Regions from separate parts of the Shewanella sp. KCT genome, predicted to be linked through region 1. Evidence: predicted binding sites of a transcription regulator. Region 1 holds the regulator's gene; each other region holds the start of a gene.

Region 1 (3,126 bases):
TCATATTCAGGGGCATATCTGCTGCGAGTATGGTGGGCGTAAATAGCAACGCCAGCAAACAACACAACACTTGCTTCACTAGACTTCTCCTCTGTCAATTGCGAAGGCAACTACAAAGAAGAGCCACACAGTATGTCTCGGCTCTATGCAAACTCTTCAGTTCCCAAAAAAGCAACGATGACTTCAAAGTGCGTCGGTGGTGAATCTCTTGTTCTGCTGGTGGTGACCACGCTTGCACTTACGGCTGAATATATCAGACCAATTTCAGCTTCTGTGGGCGAGGTATTACAGGTTCATTTTCGCCGCTCAAGCCGACAACCAAATTGTGCGATATAACAAATAATCGTTGATATCTCTTACTAACTTAATGGCTGTTTAAATATTGATCAAGATCACTTTTATTTTATTTTTCTAAACAAAACAGACACAAAAACGCCCCTGGCGGGGCGTCTGTATGGAAAGGTAAAGCGCGGAATATCAATGCAGCGAACTGAACAGACTCAAGGTCTGGCCGCCGAGATCCTCTTGGGGAAAAGGGTTGGCAGGTAAGTGACCATTCGCATCTTCGATTACCACCCCCAGGGCGCGGGTATTCTTGGCAACTATCTGTAGGCGACGACTGTCACGGGCATCCAGGGTTTGTGCCCAGCAGATCACCGCACTGGATGTACCACTTGTGAGGGCTTTTTCCATCGCCCACAGGGTTTCGACCTCATCCTTGGTGTGTACCAAGAGGATGCGATCCATACGCACACCGCCGTCGGCCAGCATCTGCTTGTAGCCTATATTAGGTGGGCTGATTAACACCACCCATTGTCCCTGCTGACTGAGTCGAGCCAGTTCCGGGGTGAGGGCCTGCAGCTCCTGCTTGCCCTGGGTCGAACTTGCCGTAGTCGAGATAGTGTTGCCATCGCCGCGCTTTAGTGAGCTGTCGAGATCGACCCACAGTCCTGGATGGCGTGGCGCCATACCCATTAGGTTGTTCATTGCCAGTCTCCATTTCGAATAACGCCGACGGCCAGGCCTTCGATGCTCAGGCTCTGGGTGGTGAGGTCCACCACGATAGGGGAATACTCTTCATTTTCGGCATGCAGATAGACGGTACTGCCACGTTTCTCGAAGCGTTTAACCGTTACATCATCTTCCACGCGGGCCACGACTATCTGGCCGTTTCTTGCCTGTTCGACCTTATGTACCGCCAGTAGGTCGCCCTCGAGAATACCTATATCTTTCATACTGTCACCCCTGACGCGCAGCAGAAAGTCGGCGCTGGGGCGGAACATGCTAGGGTCAACCTGATAGTGTTGTTCCACATGCTCTTGGGCCAGGATAGGCTCACCGGCGGCCACCTGACCTATGAGGGGCAGGCCGAGATCTTCAGGCTCTTCCTCTTGGGTCAGCTTGATGCCACGTGAGGTGCCGGGCATGATCTCGATGCAGCCTTTCTTGGCCAGGGCCTTGAGGTGTTCCTCGGCGGCGTTGGCGCTCTTAAAGCCTAATCGACGCGCAATCTCGGCACGGGTAGGCGGCATGCCCGTGTCGGCTATATTGCGTTTTATCAGATCTAAAATCTCGGCTTGTCTTGGGGTTAAGGGTCTCATGATTAATCCTGTCTTTCCATACAGTACCTGTCAGTATATACAGTATTTTATACAGTGCAAGTATTAACCAGATTTTCTCCCAATCCCATCAAGCGATTAGCGCCTAAAGTGTGATTGATTAGCCGAGATGCGTCTGTTCAAGTGAGAGCAGTAGATGATGGTAATCGTCGATGGCCGGGAAGTCGGCAAACTGCTTGTGAGGCTTCTGGCTGTCGGGATTCTTGATCCCCAGCTGGTAGCCAACGCCGGCCTGCTTGGCCGCCTGCAGTATGGGCTCGCTGTCGTCGATAAACAGGCAACGGCTGGGATCCAGGGAAAACTGACTAAACAGGTGACGCCAAAATTGTGGGTGTTCCTTGGGATAGCCGGTTGCGTGACTCGAGAGCATCTCATCGAGCCCGTTAGCCAGATCTGTATGCTCGAGTTTCAGCGCCAGGCTGTGGGGATGGGCATTGGTGACCAAGATGCGCCGCTTGCTGTGTCTGGCCAGTGCGGTGAGAAAGGGCATGCTGTCCTGACGCAGCTGGATCCGGTCGACCAGAGTGTGGTGCAAAGCCAGAATGTCCAGACCCAGCTCCTGTTGCCAATATTCCAGGCAATACCACTCCAGGGTGCCGAAGACCTTGGCGTAGGCTGTCTCCACTAGTTGTTGGGCGTCGGCCTTAGGGATCTGCCTTTGTTCACACAAGGCCTGAGGCACCAGACTGAGCCAGAAATGGTTGTCGAAATGCAGATCCAACAGGGTGCCGTCCATATCCAGCAGCACGGTATCTATCTTATTCCAGGGAAACATAAATCGAGTAAAAAAATTCCTTGGTTTGAGTTGTGGATTAGGCCCATCATAGTAAGATTGAGTGGTTAAGCAAACGCCATTTTTATCAGGAAGTTTCATGCCGGACAAAAAGCCGCAGATCCTACATGCCGAAGTTGTTGCCCAGAGCCGTCTGTTTCAGATAGAGCAGGTGCATTTAAAATTTTCGAACCAGGTTGAGCGTCAGTATGAGCGCATGAAGGGCAACGCCCGCGGCGCCGTGATGGTTGTGCCTGTGCATGGCGAGGAGTTACTGCTGGGGCGCGAATATGCGGCGGGCACCCACAGCTATGAGCTGGGCTTTCCCAAGGGCCTGGTGGATCCCGGCGAGACTCATGCCGAGGCGGCCAACCGTGAACTGCAGGAAGAGATAGGTTTTGGCGCCCGTAAGCTGACCCATCTGATGGAGTTGAGCCTGGCGCCTGGCTACTTTGCCAGCAAGATGCAGATCTTCGTCGCCGAAGATCTGTATGAGAGTCGATTGCAGGGTGACGAGCCTGAACCCATAGAGGTGGTACGCTGGCCATTGAGCCAGTGGTCTGAGCTGTTATTAGAAGATGATTTTTCCGAATCTCGAAGCGTTAGCGCCTTGTTTTTGGCACAGAAACATCTAAAACTAAAGTAGTTAATTCAAATTTTCATATTAGGCATTGCCAGATGTAGGCTGTTGGAGTTGTGATGAAGCCAGAAGAGTATGTTGAGCAGGCGATTTCG
Region 2 (3,126 bases), on a different contig from region 1:
TCTGGGCGATCACGAAGCCGTCGTTGCTGTCTCTAAGCACCCCTAAGCGCTGGGTGGCGGTATGGGAAAGCGGCGCCTTGTAGAGCAGCACGCAGTGGCTGGCCACGGCACCACGGCCGACACGCCCCCGCAGCTGATGCAGTTGGGCGAGCCCCAGGCGCTCGGGGTTTTCGATGATCATCAGGCTGGCGTTGGGCACATCGACCCCTACCTCGATCACTGTGGTGGCCACCAGTAGCTGTATGGTGCCGGCCTTGAAGGCGTCCATGATCGCCTGTTTCTCAGTGGGTTTCATGCGGCCATGTACCAGGCCGATGGACAGCTCGGGCAGTAGCTGTTTAAGCTCCTCGGCTGTGTCTTCGGCGGCCTGACATTCCAGCACCTCAGATTCTTCGATCAGGGTACAGACCCAGTAGGCCTGACGCCCATCTTGCAGCGCGGCCCGGCGCACGCGATCGATCACCTCACCGCGGCGATTGTCTGAGATGGCAACCGTGGTCACCGGCGTGCGGCCCGGCGGCAGCTCGTCGATGATGGAGGTATCGAGATCCGCATAGGCGGTCATCGCCAGGGTGCGGGGAATAGGCGTTGCCGTCATGATCAGCTGGTGGGGATGGAAGCCCTGGCTGATCCCTTTCTCTCTCAGCCCCAAGCGTTGATGTACCCCGAACCTGTGCTGCTCATCTATGATGATCAACGACAGACGGTTGAACTCGACCTGCTCCTGAAAGATGGCGTGGGTGCCGATGACGATATGGGCTTCGCCGCTCTTAATCTGCTGCAGCGACTGTGCCCGCGCCTTGCCCTTGAGCTTACCCGCCAGCCAGCCAACGGTGAGGCCCAGAGGCTCAAACCAGGCGGCGAAGTTGTTGGCGTGCTGCTCGGCGAGCAGTTCCGTCGGTGCCATCATGGCGACCTGATAGCCGCTCTCTATGGCCTGCAGCGCCGCCAGCGCCGCCACTAGGGTCTTGCCCGAGCCCACATCGCCCTGCACCAGACGCATCATGGGATGTGCCTTGCCGAGATCTTGGGTGATATCGGCTACCACTCGCTGCTGGGCGCCAGTGGGCTTGAAGGGTAAAGAGGCCAGGAAGGGATTGAGTAGCTGCCCGGTGGGCTGCATCGCGATAGCCTTATCATGATTGCTGCGGGCCCTGAGCTGTAACATGCTCAGGTTGTGGGCCAGCAGCTCCTCCTGGATCAGCCTCTGCTGCGCCGGATGCGTGCCCTGCTCCAGGGCAAAGGGGCTGACCTCGCTCGGGGGCCTGTGCAGCAGTTGCAACGCGTCGACCAATGAGAGCTGATTGGGCCTCAGCTGAGGCGGCAATAGTTCGGTCAGTGCGCCATGGGCCAGCAGGGCCAAGGCCTGATCCGTCAAACGGATCCAGCTGGCCTGCTTGAGTCCCTCTGTGGTTGGGTAGATAGGGGTCAGGGTATCGCTGAGGCTAAAGTCGCTCTCGCCGTGGAGCATCTTGTATTCCGGGTGGATGATCTCCCGATGAAGCTTGCCCCGACGCACCTCGCCGTAGGCTCGAATGCGCTCGCCCTCTTCGAGGCCGTTACGCATGGCGGCGGAGAAGTTGAAGAAGCGCAGGGTTATGGTGCCCGAGTCGTCGCGTACCGTACAGGTGAGCATACGCTTGCGCCCCTGGACGATCTGGGTCGATTGTATGATCCCCTCTATGGTGCCGTAGCTACCGGGATAGAGGGCGGCGATGGGATAGATCTGGGTGCGGTCTTCGTAGCGTAGTGGCAGGTGAAACAGCAGATCCTGGACTGTGTTGATGCCGAGTTTCTCCAGCCGCTGCGCCATCTTGGCGGCAACGCCCTTTAACTCTGTCACAGCCATGAGATCGAGTCTATCCACGCTTTGTACCCATTTGATTTAGCGTTCTATTTAACCAGAACCTGAGTCTATTACTGTAAATATATACATATACTATCAGAGTTCGGCATGAACGCAATCTCGCGTTAGCTATGACAGGTTAAAGCTTGGGGGTAAAGCCTGAGGTCATAGTCTGAGGTTACAGCCAGCCCTTTTGCTTGGCGATGCGAGCGGCGTCGATGCGATTGCTGGCATTGAGTTTGGCGATGGCCTCGGAGAGATAGTTACGCACAGTGCCTTCGGCGATGAACAGGGTGGCGGCGATCTCCGCGCTGGAGCGTCCCTCGCTGGCGAGCCTGAGCGCCCGACGTTCCTTATCGTTCAGCGGGTCTTGTTCGCCGACGGCCATGATGGCCAGTTCGGGATCTATGATGCGCTTGCCGCGGCTGACGGCGTTAATTGCCTGGATCAGTGTCTCGGAAGGTGCGTCCTTAAGTAAGAAGCCACCCACGCCCGCCTCGATGGCACGCTTGATATAGCCTGCACGGCCAAAGGTGGTCAGGATGATGACCTTAATGGGCGCCGCTTGGTTTTGACACCATTGAGCCAACTCCAGACCGCTGAGGCCTGGCATCTCTATGTCGGTCAGTAGCAGGTCGAACTCCTGTTGCTTGAGCAGACTCAGGGCCTGGTCGCCGTCACAGGCCTGGATCACCTCAAAGTCGCCTTCTAGGGTGAGGAGCGCGGCCAGTGCACCCCTGACCATGGCTTGATCTTCGGCGAGTAATATCTTCATCCTGTCTCTATCCCTGATTTGGTAACTCGATGATAAATTGCGGGTTTGGCTCGAGCTCAATACTGAGTGTACCACCTAAGGGGCGCAGTCGCTCGCGTATGCCTGTGAGGCCATTGCCTTCGCTGAGCTGCCTCAGCTTACCATTGTCTGTGACCGAGATCCGCAGCCCCTGAGGTGTTGCCGACAGGTCGATATTACAGCTATCGCCTTGGCTATGGCGCACAACATTGTTGCACAGCTCGGTCAGGCTGAGGATCAACTGGGTCTCTACTTCCTGTGGCTGTGATGGCAGCTCACCAGAGAGGATGACGGCCATGCCCTTGTCTCTCAGCATCTGGCACAGGTGTGTCAGGGCGGCGTCTAACCCTTTGTGTTTGTAGCCTGAGACCGTTTGGCGGATTTGGCTGAGGCTTTCGCGGGCGATGGTTTCCAGTTCTGCCAGCTCGGCGCTGGCCTGGTCGGCTTGCCCCTTGGCCAATAGCTTACGCGCCAGCTCGGCCTTGAG
Region 3 (3,126 bases), on a different contig from region 1:
GGGGCCGAGGAAGCCGCCCACATTGACCATCATATAGAAGATGCCAAAACCCAGGCCGCGGTTGGTGTGATCTGTGGTGCGTGCCACAGTGCCCGTCACCACAGGTTTAAAGCAGGCCGCGCCTATGGCGACCCCCATGAAGGCGATGAAGAAGCCGCTAAAGCTGCTCACCTGACCCAGGAGGAAATAGCTGGGGCACATGATAGCGTAGGCGATCAGGAACATCTTACGGTAGCCATAGCGATCGGCCAGTGCGCCGGTAAGTACAGGAAACAGGTAGAGAAAGAAGGGGATCATTCCCTGCAACAGGCCACGCTCCTGTTCGCTAAAGCCTAAGCCTCCCTGGTGGGCGGGAGAGGTCATGTAGAGGGAGGAGAGGGTAAAGAAGCCATACCAGGCGAGGCGCTCGAAGATCTCCATGGTGTTGGCCACATAGAAGGTACTGGGCAATGGGGTACGTGTAGGGGTCGTCATTATTACTCTCGTATATTGTATACATTTGTCTGGTCATGCTATCGACTTGGGCGATGAAATACAAGTCGGCGGCAAGGCTTGGCCTGAAGGGAAAACCCGATTGCGGTTGCCTTTAATGTGATTTCGGTCATAATGGCGCCACTTTATATGCCTAATTTGATTAACCAGAACCTGAGACTATGCCTGTACTCGATATATTGACCATTCCCGATGAGCGCCTGAAACGTAAGGCCAAGCCCGTAGAAGACATTGCTGCCGTGCAAGGTTTTATCGATGATCTTATCGAAACCATGTACCACACAGACGATGGCATAGGGCTCGCCGCTACCCAGGTGGGCAGCGAACACGCCATCTTAGTGATTGATCTGTCTGAGGATCGCGATCAGCCCTTGGTGGTGATCAACCCAGAGTTCGTCGAGCGTTCGGGTGAGATCGTCGGCGAGGAGGGTTGTCTCTCAATTCCTGGTTACCGCGCCAAGGTGACACGCTTCGAGAAGGTGAAGGTCAAGGCGCTTAATCGTCAGGGTGAGGCCTTTGAGATCGATAGCGATGACTTCCTGGCAATCGTCCTGCAACACGAGATGGATCATCTCGATGGCAAGGTCTTTATCGAGCACCTGTCCCCACTCAAGCAGCAGATAGCGCTCAAGAAGGTAAAGAAATACCGCTAATCGATAGTGATAGCCGATAACCCATAACCGATAAAACCACCCTAGGGTGGTTTTTTTGTGCCTGTCTGCCGCTTACTGGCTCGATGCATTGAGGTGATCTTCCACTCAAATCTTAGCTTTCTCTGCTTGCGATCTGCCAATTTATAAATATACTGTATTTATATACAGTATTTGTGTGATATTTATTTTGAGTGTTGCTCGGACGTCAGGCATGGCGATAGCTTAAGTCAGCTCTAAGCCTATAGTTCGATTTCCGAGGGGGCGTTTAACCGAACCGAATGAGAGCGGGTGCATCATGGCCTTGGCAGATCTTCAACTTGAACGTTTACTCCAGCGCAGCGATCTCTGGCGCGGCGATGCCTATCATCCCCTGCAAATGGGGCTGGACAGCGGCTATCCCGAGCTTAATCGTCATCTGGGACAGGGAGGCTGGCCCAGTCAGGGGCTGTGCGAGATCTTCTGCTCCAGCGAAGGGATCGGCGAGCTGAGCCTGGCGCTGCCTCTGATGCGCCGCCTGATCCCTAGGCAATCGAGAGAGGGAAGTTCTGCCGGGTTGGTGAGTCTGGTGACGCCGCCTCACGTACCTTATCCCCAGTCGCTGGCGATGCAGGGGATAGATGTCAGCCGTCTCTTATGGGTCGATACTCAGACGCCGAAGGAGCAGCTTTGGGCGCTCGAGCAGATCTTAACCAGCGGCGCTTCGCCTCTGGTCTTATGTTGGCTCGAGGATCTCAGTGTCAGTCAGGCCAGGCGTTTGCAGCTTGCCTGCGAGAAGGGCGAGAGCCTGTGTCTCTGTTATCTGCCAAGCAAGGTCAAGGAGCAGGCTCATCCCGTGCCACTGCGGATCGCCTTGCAACCCAGCACAGAAACCAGCACCGAAGCCAATACAGAAACGGGGAATGCGAGGTTTTTCGAGACCCAGGTGGATATTCTAAAGCGCCGTGGTGGCTGGCCAGCGCCGCGCTTCTCCTTATCCCTGCTACCCGAGCTACTGGCCCAGAGTCTGATGCTCGATGTGACTAAACTGCAGGAGCAGGATAAGAGATTGGAAAACGAACTTAATAAGCAGCAGAGCGGTCAGATCTTACAAGGTCCCTGGAGTGCGTAGATGTTGTGGCTGGCGGTCTATTTTCCCCACTGGTTACTCCAGTATCAAAGCTATCATCAAGGCTTGCCCCAGGGCGGCGAGCTGGCACTCTTTGAGCGTCAGTCGAGTCAGATCCTGATCGCATCGAGTGCCGCGGCTAAGCAGGGCGTGGAGTCGGGGCAGAGCCTGGCTACCGCCCAGGCGCTCTGTCCATCGCTGCAACTGCTGGCCTATGAACCCTCCTTGAGTCAGGAGGCCAGCCATTGGCTGTGCCAGTGGAGTTATGGTTACAGTGCCAGGGTCGTGCCGCCTGTCTGCCCGTTCGAGCAGGCCCAGCAGCATAGGCTAAATAAGCCGAGTAAGCCACATAAAGCAAGTAAACCCACTGGTGCGCCGAGTGTGGCAGACACCCTGCTGCTGGAGGTGGGCTCCATGGCGAAGATCTTCGGCGGTCTGGACAGGCTCATTAGCCAATATCAGAAGAGCGCCCAAGGCTATGGCCTCGAGTGTCAGTTTGCCCTGGGGGAGAATGCACTGCTGGCTCAGCTGGGAGCCAGGTATCTGCCGCTCACTGTGCCTGTTGAAGCTGGGTGTGATGAGCATAGGAATGCGGAACATAGGAATGCGGAACCAGGCCCTGAGCCTGAAAGAGGTGTCACGGCATCTACTCATCTTGCCAAACGAGAAGTGAGAGAAGCAGTCCAAGAAGATAAGGCACAAGGAGAAGAAGGCCAAGGAGAAGAAACCAAAGCCCAATCGAAAGATGATCAAGCGGGGGCGTATTCGGTGAATTTACCTCAGATCGCGCTCAAGCAGATCGCGCCTCTGCCGCTCTCTGTCTTGCCACTGCCAGGGCATGTGCTGCAGTCTTGCGAGAACATGGGGCTGACTCAG
Region 4 (3,126 bases), on a different contig from region 1:
CCTATCCTTCCTTTATTACGTTTTATATTTATTAGGATGTTGGCGATGTGGAAATCAGCCGCACCTCCCTACCGAGTCCTGCACTAACTGCAATATTTATTGCCACAGCACCTATTCCCCCCGCGGTACATCAGGCCACAAACATAAGCAAAGACTGTTAGAATCGAGTATATGGAGCGAGTTACCAATTTTTAAATTTATTATAATGATTGTGTAACATTCATAATGGTGATGATGAATCATTCATCTGCCCCCATAGCTCCCCTAAAAACCCCTATCCCTTGAAGGGGCTCGTTTTTTAAGCAAACCAGACTCTGCCACACCTGGACAAACCTCATGAAAGAGAGAGGAAAACAGCCCCATGATTGGCCCAAATACCGTGCTCATCGGAGCTGTTACAAAGAGTTAAAGCCAATTCGCGCCAAACCATTGGAAATAAAAAAGGTCAAATCGAAGAGATAGAAGATACAGGTGTAAGCAGGCTTTTGACCCTCGGCGACAGGACGTCGCCGCGGAGCGTATAGGGACATATTCAGATAACATCCGTGTTTAAATGCCAGTTCGGCATCCATGCCTCTCGTTCGCGAGCGCGAAGCTGTGCTTGCACAACCCCCGCCGGACAGGCGTTAGATTGCCATGAAGCGTAAAGCTTCAAAAATCTAACCTGGCGCAATAACCGTCCAAGCTACGAGCCAAATAAGGTTAATAGGGTTAATAGGGTTAACGCTAAAACCCGAGATCCATCTGCGCCCCATGCTCCTCCTCATCCAGCCCAGCCCCCACCGCCTCACTCTCGAGTCCGACCGACACCCCCAGCAGGCGAATACCCCGCCCCGCGCGGCGCTCTAGCGCCTGTTTAAGCAGATCGTAAAACAGCTTCACCGAGACCTCGTCGCTACGCTGCTCTATGGTGGTCTGTTTGAAGTCGTCGAACTTGAGCTTAACCACCTGCTTGTGAATGCGGCGCGACTTGGCGCTGCGACTGATGCGCCCGGACAGCTCCTGGATCAGCTGAGGCATCACCGCCTGACACTGCTCATAGGTGTAGATATCTTTGGCGAGCGTGGTCTCGACACCGACAGACTTACGTTCCCTGTGGGGCGAGATGCCGCGGGGGTCTATCCCCAGCGCCCTGTCATAGAGCACGCCGCCAAACTTACCGAAGCGTTCCATCAGGCTCTGACGGCTACAGGCCTGCACGTCGGCGCAGGTAATTAATCCCATGGTTTCCAGCTTTGCCGCGGTCACCTTACCGACGCCGGGGATCTTAATCAGCGCCAGTGTCTTCACAAACTCGGGGATCATCTGCGGAGTGATCACATACTGGCCGTTGGGCTTATTGAGATCCGAGGCTATCTTGGCCAGAAACTTCACCGGCGCGATGCCGGCAGAGGCCGTGAGCCCTGTCACCTCGAAGATCTCCCGGCGAATCGCCTCGGCGATCAGTGTGGCCGAGCCCTGGTATTGGGTGCAGTCACTGACATCCAGATAGGCTTCATCCAGGGAGAGCGGCTCGATTAATTCTGTGTAGCGGGCAAACACCTCACGGATCTGCGCCGACACCTCCTTGTAGACAGACATGCGGCCGGGCACCAAGATGAGATCCGGGCAGAGCTTGAGGGCATAGGCGGAGGCCATGGCCGAGCGCACGCCAAACTTGCGCGCCTCGTAGTTACAGGTGCTGATGACGCCGCGGCGATCGCTGCGTCCACCCACGGCAATGGGCTTGCCCCTGAGCTCGGGAAAATCACGCATCTCGACCGCCGCAAAGAAGCAGTCCATGTCTACATGAATAATCTTTTTCACCTTAATACCTCCACCGCCAAGAATACTGTACATTTAAACAGTATTCAATCACTTCGCGATGAACGACAGCTATGCGTCAGACGACAGGCAGCAAAAAGCCACCCTAGGGTGGCTTTATCGCTATCTCATGGCACCGAATGGCTAATGCCTTGAGCCTTGTGCCTGGCACCTTACATACAAGGCCTTACCTCTTTCTTATATAACAGTCTCTTACATTTTAGACTGGAGGTAGTTCTGCAGGCCAATCTTGTCGATGAGGCCCAGCTGCTTCTCTAGCCAGTACATGTGATCAGACTCTGTCTCTTCCAGCAAGACCTCTAACAGCTCGCGAGAGACGTAATCTTGCTTATCCTCGCACAGGGCGATGGCTTCACGCAGGTTGGCCGCCACCTGATACTCGTAGTTGAGATCGTTCTGCAGCATCTCCTGGGGATCTTTACCTATGTTCAGCGCCTCGCGGCTAGCCACATCTGGCGTGCCCTCGAGGAACAGAATCCGCTGGACCAGCTTCTTGGCGTGTTCGCGCTCATCGTCAGACTCGTGGGAGATCCGCTCATGCAGTTCGTTAAGCCCCCAGTCTTCATACATCAAGCCGTGGACAAAGTATTGATCCATCGCCGACAACTCACCGGTGAGCAGCTTGTTGAGGGTGTCGATCACTTCCTGATTGCCTTTCATGCTTCTCTCCCTATTCAGATTTCATCTGCGACTGCAGGTAATTTTGAATGCCCGTCATCTTAATCAGATCTTGCTGCGCCTCGATCCAGTCCAGATACTCCTCCTCATCTTCGAGCAGGTCCTCGAGGATCTCGCGGCTCACATAGTCTCGCTCCGTCTCACACAGGGCGATCACGCTGCGCAGCTCGACCAGCTGCTCTTCGAGCATGGTCTTGTCACACTGCAACATCTCTTCCGGGTTCTCACCTATGCGCAGCTTCTCAAGCTGTTGCAGATTAGGCAGGCCTTCGAGAAACAGCACCCGCTCGATCAGCTTGTCGGCATGCTTCATATCTTTGATCGACTTCTTGTAGCACTTCTCATTGAGCTCTTCCAGACCCCAATTTTTGTACATGCGTGCGTGCAAGAAGTACTGGTTGATGGCCGTCAATTCGAAGGTCAGTATCTTGTTTAACTGACGAATGACGTTCGGATGACCCTTCATTTGATCTCCTTAGTAAGATTTGATCTAAATCAATATTTAAGCCTAGAGCAATTTTCTCCCAATTACAAATAAACATTAAGTTTCAATTAGTTATCAAAGAAAATCGTTTTCATTCGCGCTTTGATTACCAAGGCGATTAAAGATAATAAATCCAGAGT

The links. The regulator LexA, encoded in region 1, represses DNA repair genes until DNA is damaged. The targets are predictions, from matches to a motif close to TACTGTATNNNNATACAGTA.
Region 2: recG (ATP-dependent DNA helicase RecG) is a predicted target of LexA. The motif match lies at 1,919-1,938, and genes of this name have one in related genera.
Region 3: imuA (translesion DNA synthesis-associated protein ImuA) is a predicted target of LexA. The motif match lies at 1,296-1,315, and genes of this name have one in related genera.
Region 4: dinB (DNA polymerase IV) is a predicted target of LexA. The motif match lies at 1,830-1,849, and genes of this name have one in related genera.

The regions. Positions count from the first base shown of each region.
Region 1 covers NZ_LVDJ01000007.1:220,444-223,569, forward strand. The annotation lists gene coxB (cytochrome c oxidase subunit II) at 1-79, opposite strand, end outside; gene AYI87_RS12325 (cell division inhibitor SulA) at 478-987, opposite strand; gene lexA (transcriptional repressor LexA) at 984-1,601, opposite strand; gene yrfG (GMP/IMP nucleotidase) at 1,720-2,394, opposite strand; gene nudE (ADP compounds hydrolase NudE) at 2,492-3,037, shown strand; gene cysQ (3'(2'),5'-bisphosphate nucleotidase CysQ) at 3,091-3,126, shown strand, end outside.
Region 2 covers NZ_LVDJ01000005.1:275,178-278,303, forward strand. The annotation lists gene recG (ATP-dependent DNA helicase RecG) at 1-1,867, opposite strand, end outside; gene AYI87_RS09825 (response regulator transcription factor) at 2,025-2,621, opposite strand; gene AYI87_RS09830 (sensor histidine kinase) at 2,629-3,126, opposite strand, start outside.
Region 3 covers NZ_LVDJ01000019.1:25,034-28,159, forward strand. The annotation lists gene AYI87_RS19430 (MFS transporter) at 1-474, opposite strand, end outside; gene def (peptide deformylase) at 654-1,145, shown strand; gene imuA (translesion DNA synthesis-associated protein ImuA) at 1,441-2,253, shown strand; gene AYI87_RS19445 (Y-family DNA polymerase) at 2,254-3,126, shown strand, end outside.
Region 4 covers NZ_LVDJ01000011.1:119,021-122,146, reverse strand. The annotation lists gene dinB (DNA polymerase IV) at 727-1,806, opposite strand; gene bfr (bacterioferritin) at 2,017-2,484, opposite strand; gene bfr (bacterioferritin) at 2,495-2,968, opposite strand.